3 regions of the Nonomuraea sp. NPDC059023 genome follow, and region 2 is predicted to be linked to each of the others. Evidence: riboswitches for the same ligand, from Rfam matches in the RefSeq annotation. Region 2 holds a riboswitch; each other region holds the start of a gene.

Region 1 (3,812 bases), on a different contig from region 2:
ACGGCCGCCCGCGGAATGCGACACCCAGTCGTAGACCGTATAGACAAGGCCCGCGCCGAACCAGGCGATGACCTCGGGCCAGCGACCCTCGAAGACCTCAAGCAGCCCTACAGACCGGAAGAGTGTCCACAGCCCGATGAACAGAATGTAATAGAACACGCCGAAGACCAAGGCCTCAATGAGGCGCGCGACCAGACGCTCCCACCATTCGGCGGTCACTGCGCGTTGGGCGGGCGCGGCCATAGCCTCAACCTCTCGACGGCCTTTAGATCGGCTGTCCCCTCATTCTGGTACGGCACGGCGCCACATGAAACAGGGGCCACCGGGCGGTGACCCCTGAATCCATGACCCGACCACTACTTGATCTTGACCACCACGGTACGCGCGACCTTGTCGGCGAACGTCTGCTGCAGCGGCTTGTCCCACAGCTGCGAGGCGCCGTTCAGCGCGACGAAGATGTAGCCGAGCCAGCCGAGGAACGGGATGCCCGAGATCAGGTATCCGCCCCACGTCACGCCGGCCCGCTTCATCGCGATGTCGGTGGACAGCCCGCCGTGCGGCATGGTGCCGCCGGCCGGGACGATCTTGATGCCCATGACGATCTTGCCGAGCGTCTGCCCGTTCATCTTGGTCATGATCAGCTCGTAGGCGATGTAGATCGCCCCGACCAGCACACCCGAGATGAGCCCGATGACCACTGAGCCGAAGAAGCCCGAGCTGGAACCGTCGAGCGAGCTGTAGGTCGCCAGGAACAGGCCGGCCATGATCAGCGTGATCACCCAGTAGACGATGCCGAAGAGCACACCGTCGATGATTCGGGCTACCAGCCGCTGCCACCACTCGGCCAGCGGCGCGGGCGCGCCGGGCGGCTGGACGCCCACCGGCTGACCGTAGGGCTTGCCGTAGCCGGGCTGGAAGCCCTGCTGGCCGTAGCCCTGCGGCTGCTGCTGCTGACCGTATCCGGGCTGCTGCTGGCCGTAACCCGGCTGCTGGCCGTAGCCCGGCTGGGCGTACTGCTGCCCGGACGGGGCCTGCTGGCCGTAGCCAGGCTGCTGGCCGTAACCCGGCTGCGAGCCGGGCTGCTGGCCGTACTGAGGCTGCTGCTGACCGTAGCCAGGCTGGCCGTAACCCGGCTGGGAGCCGGGCTGCTGGCCGTACTCGGGCTGCTGCTGGCCGTAGCCGGGTTGCGACTGGGCCTGCTGGCCGTAACCGGGCTGCTGGCCGTAGCCGGGCTGCTGCTGACCGTAACCCGGCTGCTGGCCGTACTCGGGCTGCTGCTGGGCCTGCTGGCCGTAGCCAGGCTGCTGGCCGTAACCCGGCTGCGAGCCGGGCTGCTGGCCGTACTGGGGCTGCTGCTGACCGTATCCCTGCTGCTGGCCGTACTGGGGCTGCTGACCGTAACCCGGCTGGGAGCCGGACTGCTGTCCGTATCCCTGCTGGCCGTAGGGGTCGCCGTCTTGGCGGTAACCCACAACGGTCACGTCCGGGTCGGGCTCGCCCTGTGCGTGGCCCGCGTTGTGCTGTCCGTATTCGGGAGTCCCGGAGTTGTCGCCGGGGTCGTCCTGTGGATACGGCGGCTGTCCGGTGCTCACCGTGTCACCTCGCTTCGAGTGTGCATGTGGCACATGTCAGGACACATGCCTTCGCTGCCCAACGTATCGACATAGGTATCTACAATCACCTTTCCCTTTGGTCGAGGTCCGAGTCAAACGACGGCAGGTGGAGCAGCATCCTGGTGTTGCCCAGGGTGTTGGGCTTGACGTGCTCCAAGTCGAGGAACTCGGCTACGCCCTCGTCATAGGAGGCGAGCAGCTCGGCGTAGACCTCGGGAGATACCGGCGTGCCCTGGATCGGGCGGAACCCATGCGCGGCGAAGAAATCTACCGCGAATGTCAGGCAGAACACCCGCCGCAGCCCGAGTTCGCGGGCCGTTCCGATCAAAGCGGTAACGATTTGGCCCCCAACTCCGAGACCGCGGGCGTCGGGATCGACGGCCACGGTGCGAATCTCGGCGAGGTCCTCCCACAACACGTGCAGGGCACCGCATCCGACGACCTGCCCGCCACGCTCAGCCACCCAGAACTCCTGGACGTCCTCGTAAAGAGTGACCGTGGCTTTTTCCAGCAGGCGCGGCCCGGCTCCGGCATAAGTGTCGACCAGGCGCCTGATCGTCCGGACATCCGGCGTGCGAGCCCGCCTCACGACGACCTCGATGTCGGGTACCGCCCGTTCGGCGACCTGTTCCATGGCACTTCAGAGTACAGACGCAATTACGGCTGCCCCCTATTTGCCCGCCTACTTCCTCAACCATCTCACCCAGTGGACGAGCATGCCCGACAACAGCCATCGCCCCCTCAACCACCAGGCGAATAGCCAGTGACGAGCAATGACTCCCTCGGTGACGCCGAACCTCACGTACGTCCCATGCACCCGCAAAGTGCGCATAAAGTCGCTCCTGTACGGCGGAGCACGTGATCCCCCCGTGACACTTCGGTTGTGAAACCTCAACAGACTTGGCAGTTCTGGTTGAGCACGAACCTGGAGTGCACTAGTGTCCAGCGTCGATGTCACCCGCGTTCTTACGCGCGGCGGCACGCCTAATCCCCTCCCCTGGGGAGCCGGGGACCCGCCAGTGGCCGCAGGCCATCCCGGGGTGAATCCGAGCCACGGCTCGGTAGGGCTGCTCCGGCCCGAACCCGTCAGCTAACCCGGTAGGCGGCCATGAGAGGAGCTGGTTGGTGAAGCGCACGCGTAACCGTGAGGGGAAGCCCGCGGGCAAGCATGCCCGCCCTCCCGAACCAGGCATCAAGAAGCGGCTGGTCGTCCTGACGGCAGCCGTAGCCGCGGTGACGTTCACCGTCACGCCTCTCGGTTCCGCCGCCGCCGATCCGAAGCCGTCGCTCAAGCAACTGTCGGAGCAGGCCGAGAAGCTCCACACGGAGATCGAGACGCTCAGCGAGCAGTTCAACGGCCAGCGTGTGAAGCTCAGGGACGCCCAGAAGGCCGTCGACGCCGCCAAGAAGACGCTGGCCTCCAGCGAGGCCGATCTCGCCGCCAAGCGCCAGCGGGCGGGCATGCTCGCCCAGAGCGAGTACATGATGGGCGGCTTCAGCCGCGCCCTCGCCTTCGCCGCCTCCGACGACCCCGAGCTCTTCCTCGACCGCGCCGCGACCAGCTTCGCGCTGGAGCAGCAGCAGGGCGAGGAGGTCAACCAGGTCACCCGCGCCAGGGAACTGGCCGAGAAGGCGCAGTCCGAGGCGAAGACCCGCATCGACAAGGTCACCGAGATCGTCGAGGACCTGGACGCCCGGCGCGACAAGATCAGCAAGCTGGTCAAGAAGGTCGAGAGCGACCTGTTCCAGCGGGCCATCGGCGAGGCCGGGCGGCCGGGCACCCGCGCGGTGCGGGTCAGCCTGCCGATCGCCGGCTCCGGCAAGGCGGCCGAGGCGGCCAGGTGGGCGCTGACGCAGCAGCTCAAGCCGTACGTGTGGGGCGCCGAGGGTCCCAGCTCCTACGACTGCTCGGGCCTGGTCATGGCGGCCTACCAGCGGGTCGGCATCTCGCTGCCGCACTACACCGGCGACCAGTGGACGGCCGGCACCCGCATCTCCCGCGAGGAGCTGCGCCCCGGTGACCTGGTGTTCTTCTACAGCGACCTGCACCACGTCGGCATCTACGTCGGCGGCGGCATGATGGTGCACGCGCCGCAGACCGGCGACGTCGTGCGCCTGGCGTCGATCTCCCGCCGCCCGTGGGCGGGCGCGGTCCGCATCGCGAACTGACCCCGCCAAAGAGACGGAACCAGGAACCCA
Region 2 (3,812 bases):
AGCTCCTCCACGGCCGGTGAGCGGCCGGGCGCGGGCAGGACGGCGGCGAAGACGCGGCGCGCGGGCAGGGCGGGCTCGGGACGCAGGAGCCTGATGTCCGGGCGCAGGGCCGCGCCGCCCGCGATCGACGGGAACACCATCACCCCGACGCCCGCCGCCACGAGCCCCTGGCGCCCGTTCCAGTCGTCGCACAGGTGGCTGACGCGCGGCGGCGCCCCCAGCGCCGCGGCGAGCTCCGACAGCGGCCCGAGGCAGTCGGGGTGGCTGCCGTCGATCCACGCCTGCCCGGCCAGAGCGCGCAGCCGCACGCTCTCCCCGGCCGCCAGCGGGTGACCTTCCGGCAGCGCGACCAGTAGTTCGTCGTCGAGCAGCGGCACCAGGTCCAGGCCGGCGGGCGCGGGGTCCCACGAGGTGACCAGCGCGAGGTCGGCCTCTCCGGCGAGGACGGCGGACGCGCCGCCGCCGACGGTCAGGGACAGCTCGACCGCCGGGTGGCGGGCGGCGAAGACGCGGAAGCACTCGGGCACGAACGCGGTGGCGGCGCTCGGGAAGGCCTGTACGCGCACCCGCCCCCGCTCGCCCGACGCGTGCGCGGCCAGCCGGGTCTCCAGCAGCGCGATCCCGTCGAGCACGTGCGCGGCCTGCTCCAGCGCGGCCTGCCCGGCGCCGGTGGGCCGTACGCCGCGCGGCAGGCGGTGGAACAGCAGCACCCCCGCCCGGCGCTCCAGCGCGGCGATCTGCCGGGAGACGGCCGGCTGGGTCATGGACAGCGCCTCGGCCGCCGCCGAGAACGATCCGAGCCGCCCCACCTCTGACAGCACCTTCAGCGACCAGACGTCAAGCATGCATGGAGCTTATGCCTTTCATGCCGAACCCGCAGTGGTACGCATGGCTCGCGCGCAGCACGATCGGGGCATGGACACCTGGATTCTCTCCGCGCTGCCCGCGGCTCCCGCCCGCGTTCTCGACGCCGGTTGCGGCGACGGCGCGCTGGCCGGCGCGCTGATCGCGCGCGGCCACGACGTCACCGCCATCGACCTCGACCCGTCCGCGGCGCTCGCGGCGGGCGTGCCCGCGAAGCGCGCCGACCTGACGCTCTACGAGGACGACCCGTTCGACGTCATCGTGCTGTCACTGTCGCTGCACCACATGCACCCGCTGGGGGCCGCACTCGACCGGGCGGCCGCGCTCCTGAAGCCGGGCGGGCTGCTCGTGGTGGACGAGTTCGCCTGGGACTGGGCCGACGAGGCCGCCGCCACCTGGTTCTACGACGCCGGAACCCTGCTCGGCCGCTTCGACGGGCCCGAGCGCGACCCGGTGACCCGCTGGCGCGAGGCGCACGTCGATCATTCGCCCGCGGGGGACATGCTCGACGCCATCGCCGCCCGGTTCGAGATCCGGCGGACGCGGCGCGTGCCGTACCTCTTCCGCTATCTCGGCGGCGAGCACGCCGCGCGGCTGAAGGAGATCGAAGAGGTACGGCACACGCCGACCGGCTTCCGGCTGACCGCTGTGACGCGTGTGACAGGAGGGGCGGAAGGGACCTGACTCACCCCTGGAGCTCCAAGTGTGAGGAGGGTCACATTTGAGTAACGGGACCCCGCTGTCCAGCAGGAGTTCCCGTCCTGACAGGGTCCTTTATCTGATCTTTACAGCTTTGCCAGGACTTTGCCGGGTCATGAACCCGGGAGTACGTTCTGGCGTCGCGGCGAACAAGCCATGGCGCCGCGAACCGGCATCGGCCCCGTCCGGGCTCGATGAGGACCCATAGAGATCCGCCGGTCGCCCCCGTCCGACAAGGGGCCGCGACCTGCCGAGTCCGTGCAGCCAGGAGGCACGGAGCCGGGGAACCACCGATCCCATTCCCCCGGGATCAAGGGGTGAATCGGCGCGTTCAGCGTGCCGTAGGGCGACTTCCAGGCCCGAATCCGTCAGCTAACCCGGTAGGCGTTCGTGGAAGAACCAAGGAGAAATCCTGTCTACCTCCCTGCACAACCCCCGTCTTGTTCTCGGTGGCGCGGCGCTCGCCATGACCGTGACGGCCGGAGGGTTCGCCCTCCATGCCCCGGCGGCCCAGGCGGCGACCACGGCCAAGACCACCACCTCGGCCAAGACGGCGACGCAGTCGACGACTGCCCGGCAGAAGAGCAAGGCCCGCAAGGCCGTCTCCGCGGCAAGGGCGCAGATCGGCGACCCGTACCGCTACGGCGGAACGGGACCCGGCGCCTTCGACTGCTCCGGTCTCGTCCAGTTCGCCTGGAAGAAGGCCGGAGTCAAGATCCCCCGCGTGACGCACAGCCAGTACGCGCGCATCAAGAAGAAGATCTCGTGGAAGTCTCTGCAGCCGGGTGACCTGCTGTTCTTCCGCGGTCGAGGCCACGTCGGCATGTACGTCGGCAACGGCAAGATGGTCCACTCGCCGAGTTCCGGCAAGCGGGTGCGCATCGAGCGGCTCAGCGGATGGCGCAAGTCGTCCTTCGCGGGAGCCGTCCGGCCCGGTCTGTAGTCGTCCGGACCGAAAGGCCCCGTCCCCTCCCGGGACGGGGCCTTCGCGCGTCCGGCTACCATCAGGGCCGTGGTCGTGAGCCGTCGCGCCGCGCTCGCGGCCCTCCTGGTCTTCGCGCTGGGCTGCGCCCCCGAGCGGGCTCCTGACGCGGGAGCGGACCGCGGCGACCTTCAGCGGCGCGCCGAGCGGGCGGCGGCGCGCGTCGCGGCGATCCTCGGGCAGCCGGTACGGCCCAGCGTCGAACTCGCCGAGAACGCGGCACACGCGGCGCGGACCGCGGGCGTGGGCTCGGTCGAGGGCCTGGCCGCGATCGCCCACGACGGCAGGGTCATCGTGATCCCGGAGAACTACGCCAAACTCAACCCCACCGGACGCGACGTCGTCCTCGCCCACGAGCTGACTCACGTCGCCGCCGGCACCGGCGGGCTGCCGGTCTGGCTGTACGAGGGGTTCGCCGACTACGTGGCCTACAAGGACGCGGGCCTGGCCGTGCCCGTGGCGGCGGCCGAACTCGCCACCGAGGTACGTGCCGGACGGGTGCCCGGGAAACTGCCCGGGGCTGACGCGTTCGCGCCCGGGGCCGCGCGGCTGGCACAGTCCTACCAGGAGGCCTGGCTGGCGTGTCGCTTCCTGGCCGCGCGCTTCGGCGAGGACAGGCTGGTGAGGCTCTACCGCGACGCGCGGCGGCTGGGCGTGGAACGGGCCCTGCCCCTGCCGTCCGGCGAGCTCGTCGCCGGATGGCGCGCCTATCTACGGGAGGAACTCGAGTGACCGATCAGCGGGACAAGGCCCCCGCGCGGATACGGCGGCAGGCCGGGATCGCCGCCGTCGTGCTCGGCGCCGTCGTGGTCGCGGTCGCCGCGTTCACCACGCCGTGGCGGGCGCTGCCGCCGGGAGCGCCCCAGGTCGCCCCCGATCCGGCCCGCGACTTCTCCGCCGCCGAGATCGCCAGGTCGCAGGCGTTCGACGCGGCGACCAGCGTGCCGTCGTACCTGTCGTTCGGGCTCACGATCCTGTTCGCCGGGCTGCTGGTCGCCACGCCGCTCGGCGCGAAAGTCCTCGGGCGGCTCAAGGGCCCGTGGTGGCTGCGGGTCCTGCTGGGCGTCCTGCTGCTCACGGTGCTGGTCGAGGTCGTGCGCTGGCCGCTCGGAATGTGGTTCGAGGTACGGCTGCGCGAGTTCGGCCTGTCCACGCAGGACTGGGCGGGCTGGAGCGGCGACCGGCTGAAGAACATCGCGGTCCGGGTCGTGCTGCTGTCCATCATGATCGTGGCACTGGTGGGCCTGGCGCGCAGGTTCCGGCGCTG
Region 3 (3,812 bases), on a different contig from region 2:
GGCCACGAGACGACGATGTTGAGCAGCATGGCCAGCCCCGGTGGTGGCTGCAGCGCCACGGTGCCCCCCTTGCCCGGTGATCACATCCGAGGGGTCACACTACTGGGGCGCGCTCACTGCATGGAGATGTGCGGGTGGTCGAAGTGGTTCTCGGTGATGCTGCCGCGGTCGCTCATCGCCCGCCATCCCGATCCCATGTTGATGCGCTGCTTCCAGATCACGTACTTCACGCCGAAGCGGTTCTTGTTCTTGATCGCCCAGGCCGCGATCTGGTCGCCGAGCGCCTGGTTGGCGGCGGTGGGCATGGAGCCGCCGGTGCTCATCATGAAGTCGCAGGCCCGGCCGAGCGGGTGCTCGCCGCCGCCGCCCGAGCGGTAGCAGCCGACCTCGAAGGGCAGGTTGAAGGTCTTTTTGATCTCGTCGCGGATGATCCGCATCCGTGAGGTGATGTTGTCGGAGCCGGAGGGCAGCTCGGGGGCCCAGGATCCGTCGTTGCGCTTGCCGGTGCCGTACGGCATGAGGTCCTGGAGCTTGTCCTTGATGTCCTTGATGACGCCTTCGGCCTCGTCGCGCTCCTTGGCCACCTCGTCCGCCTGTCCGGCGATCTGGGTGGTGAGCGCGGCGGCCGCGTCCGCGGCCTTCTTCTTCTCGTCGCGGGCGGCGGCGACGCCCGCGATGACCGCCTGCTCCTCGTCGGTGAGCTGCTCCAGTACGGCCGCGCCCGGCGCGTCCGGCGTGTACAGGAAGCCGGGCAGCGTGCCGCCGCTGCCCTGGTAGCGCAGCTGGGCGATCTCGGCCACCCGCCGCTCGGCCTCGACCAGCGCCGTCTCGGCGGTGGCCAGGCGCGCCTGGGCGGATTTCTCCGCCTCCTTCGCCTTGGCGAGTGCCACGCGCTTGCCGTTGTAACTCTCGATGAGCTTGTCGACCTGGGTGTTGAGCTTCTTCAGCTCGGCCCGCAGCTGCTTCTCGCCCGGCTTGGGCGCGGCGTGCGCGCTCGCCGGGGTGAACGCCACAGCTGCGGCGGTGATGAGACCGATGGCCAAAGTCGCGGGGGACGCAACCGCCACGTGGGGGATTCCTCTCCATCTGCCGGCCGGGTTAGCTGACGGGTTCGGGCTGGGAGATGCCCTACCACCGAAGTGGATTCACCCCAGGTGAGGCTGGGTCCCCGGCTCCCGGGCAACACGCCCGGGATTAGGCGGCAACGGCTGTGACAACCGGTGCGTGAGGGATATTAGTAGTAAATGGCGGGCAATGCGACTTCAAGTGGAAACCAATTAGTGATCTACCTGTGATCGAAGCAGGCGTGCGGCCTCCTCGGGCAGCACGTCGTTGACGAAGGCCCCCATCGCCGACTCCGACCCCGCCAGGTACTTGAGCTTGCCGGGCGCGCGCCTGATCGAGAACAGCTCCAGGTGCAGATGTCCCAGCTCACGCAGGTACCGCACCGGCGCCTGGTGCCACGCCGAGATGTACGGCATGGCCACCCCGAAGATTCCGTCCAGCGCCCGCAGCACCGAGGTGTAGAGCGGCGCGAAGGCCGCCCGCTCCGCCTCGGTCAGCGCCGCGAGGTCCGGCACCTGACGATGCGGGTAGACATGCACCTCGTACGGCCAGCGCGCCGCGGCCGGCACGAAGGCGGTCCACAACTCGTTGGCCGCCACGACCCGCTCCCCGGCCCGTTCGGCGGCCAGCACGTCCGCGAACAGCCCTGGCCGCCGCTGCGCCGCCGCGAGCTGAAGCTTGGTCCGCGGCGTCACGTACGGGTAGGCGTAGATCTGCCCGTGCGGGTGGGGCAGCGTGATCCCGATCTCCTCGCCCCGGTTCTCGAAGACGAAGACCTGCTCCACGCCCTCGATCGCGGACAACTCGGCGGTGCGGTCCGCCCACGCCTCCATGACCAGCTCGACCTGCGCGTCGCTCAGCCGCGAAAACGACGAGGAGTGCTCGGAGGTGAAGCACACCACCTCACACCGCCCCGCACCCGGCCGCACCTCACTCAAGCCGCCCACATCGTGATAAGTCCCAAAATTTCCGCTGAAAGATGGGAAGCGGTTCTCGAACACCACCACGTCATAGTCGTGCGCCGGGATCTCCGAGGCCCGCGTGTCGGACGACGGGCACAGCGGGCACTCGTCGGCGGGCGGCAGGAACGTCCGCGTCTGCCGGTGCCCCGCGATCGCGATCCACTCCTCGGTCAGCGGGTCGTAGCGAAGTTCCGAGGCGAGTGGCCGGGGGTCGAGCGGACGCCGGTCCACCGCACCGCGGTCGGCGTCGTCGCGCCGGTCGAAGTAGATCAGCTCTCGCCCGTCGGCCAGGTGGGTGATGGTGCGCTTCACTGCGTGCCCTCCGCGATGATCAGTTCCCCGACGCGCTCGGCCAGCTCGGCGCGCGCCTCGGCGGGCAGACCCTGGTCGCTGATGACGACGTCGGCCTCTGCCAGGTCGGCGATCGTGCTGATGCCGACGGTGTTCCACTTGGTGTGGTCGGCCGGCACGACCAGGCGGTGGGCGGCGGCCACCAGCTCCCGGTCGGTCTCCGACTCCAGCAGGTTCGGCGTGGTGAACCCGGCGCGCGCGCTCATCCCGTGCACGCCTAGGAACAGCGTGTCCACGTGCAGGCGGCGGATCGCGGCGACGGCGACGGGACCGACCAGCGCGTCGGAGGGCGTGCGGACGCCGCCGGTGAGCACCACCGTGCGGTCGGCGCGCGGAGCGCGGTGGAAGACGTCGGCGACCGGGACCGAGTTCGTGATGACGGTGAGGTCGGGCACGGAGACCAGGTGGTGGGCCAGCGCCCACGTGGTGGTGCCCGCCGACAGGGCGACCGCGGTGCCCGGCCCGACCAGCTCGGCGGCGCGGCGCGCGATCGCCTCCTTTTCCTGCTGCTGGCGGGCGGACTTGGCGGTGAAGCCCGGCTCTTCCGTGGAGCCGGGGCCGAGTGTGGTCGCGCCGCCGTGCACCTTCTCCAGCAGGCCGCGCTCGGCCAGCGACTCCAGATCGCGCCGCACGGTCATGTCGGAGACGCCGAGCTCGCGCACGAGGTCGGCCACGCGGACGCCGCCGCTGGCCCGGACCCGTTCGAGGATCGTTTGTTGCCGCTGCTGTGCGAGCACACGCCCTCCTTCCAACAAGTTCAAACAGATTATGACATGAACATGTTGAAGAATGTGAGGTCGCTTGCCGGGGGGCCTGGTGTGGGATACGCATGCCGTACTGGAAAAAGGCCCGCTCAAGGGAGGACGACGGATGGCAAGGCGCGCCCGCAAGTCCCGAGCACGCAAGAAGAAGAAGGCCAACCACGGCAAGCGCCCCGCGTCGCGCTGACGGTCACCCGGCCGCGGTGAGCTCCTTCACGGCGGCCGAAACCGCCCGGTGGAACGTCGGGTAGGCGTAGATCATCTCGTCGAGCCTGGTGAGCGGGACGCGGGCGTGCACCGCCAGCGTCAGCAGACCCAGGACCTCGCCCCCGGGCGGCGCCGCCACGGTCGCGCCGACCAGGACGCCGCCGGCCGCCACCAGCTTGACCAGCCCCTCGGCCTGGGCGATGTAGCCGCGCGTGCCCAGATCGCCCACGGCGACGCGCACATCCAGGCCCCGCTCGCGGGCCTGCGCCTCGGTCAGGCCCACCGCGCCCACCTCGGGATCGGTGAAGGTCACCCGGGGCACGGCGTGGTATTCGGCCGCGTGCACCGGCTCGCCGAGGATCTCCTTGACCACGATGTTCGCCTGGTACATCGACATGTGCGTGAACGCGCCCTTGCCGACCGCGTCGCCGATGGCCCAGACGCCCTCGGCCGCGCGCATCCGCGC

What was found. Region 2 has a riboswitch for cyclic di-AMP ahead of ACFWYW_RS07385 (C40 family peptidase). Riboswitches for the same ligand answer to the same signal wherever they lie in the genome.
Region 1: it holds a riboswitch for cyclic di-AMP, as region 2 does, so the genes downstream of both, ACFWYW_RS49120 (NlpC/P60 family protein) here and ACFWYW_RS07385 (C40 family peptidase) in region 2, are expected to answer to the same signal.
Region 3: it holds a riboswitch for cyclic di-AMP, as region 2 does, so the genes downstream of both, ACFWYW_RS28245 (coiled-coil domain-containing protein) here and ACFWYW_RS07385 (C40 family peptidase) in region 2, are expected to answer to the same signal.

What each region holds. Positions count from the first base shown of each region.
Region 1 is NZ_JBHYIO010000044.1:82,749-86,560, reverse strand. Features, by position in the region: gene ACFWYW_RS49135 (RDD family protein) at 1-243, opposite strand, end outside; gene ACFWYW_RS49130 (RDD family protein) at 357-1,592, opposite strand; gene ACFWYW_RS49125 (amino-acid N-acetyltransferase) at 1,678-2,247, opposite strand; cyclic di-AMP (ydaO/yuaA leader) riboswitch at 2,585-2,733, shown strand; gene ACFWYW_RS49120 (NlpC/P60 family protein) at 2,739-3,782, shown strand.
Region 2 is NZ_JBHYIO010000003.1:310,167-313,978, reverse strand. Features, by position in the region: gene ACFWYW_RS07395 (LysR family transcriptional regulator) at 1-845, opposite strand, end outside; gene ACFWYW_RS07390 (class I SAM-dependent methyltransferase) at 916-1,548, shown strand; cyclic di-AMP (ydaO/yuaA leader) riboswitch at 1,802-1,965, shown strand; gene ACFWYW_RS07385 (C40 family peptidase) at 2,030-2,506, shown strand; gene ACFWYW_RS07380 (hypothetical protein) at 2,576-3,277, shown strand; gene ACFWYW_RS07375 (M48 family metallopeptidase) at 3,274-3,812, shown strand, end outside.
Region 3 is NZ_JBHYIO010000017.1:198,758-202,569, forward strand. Features, by position in the region: gene ACFWYW_RS28240 (hypothetical protein) at 1-59, opposite strand, end outside; gene ACFWYW_RS28245 (coiled-coil domain-containing protein) at 114-1,067, opposite strand; cyclic di-AMP (ydaO/yuaA leader) riboswitch at 1,074-1,211, opposite strand; gene galT (galactose-1-phosphate uridylyltransferase) at 1,278-2,339, opposite strand; gene ACFWYW_RS28255 (DeoR/GlpR family DNA-binding transcription regulator) at 2,336-3,115, opposite strand; gene ACFWYW_RS28260 (50S ribosomal protein bL37) at 3,249-3,326, shown strand; gene ACFWYW_RS28265 (dihydrolipoyl dehydrogenase family protein) at 3,330-3,812, opposite strand, start outside.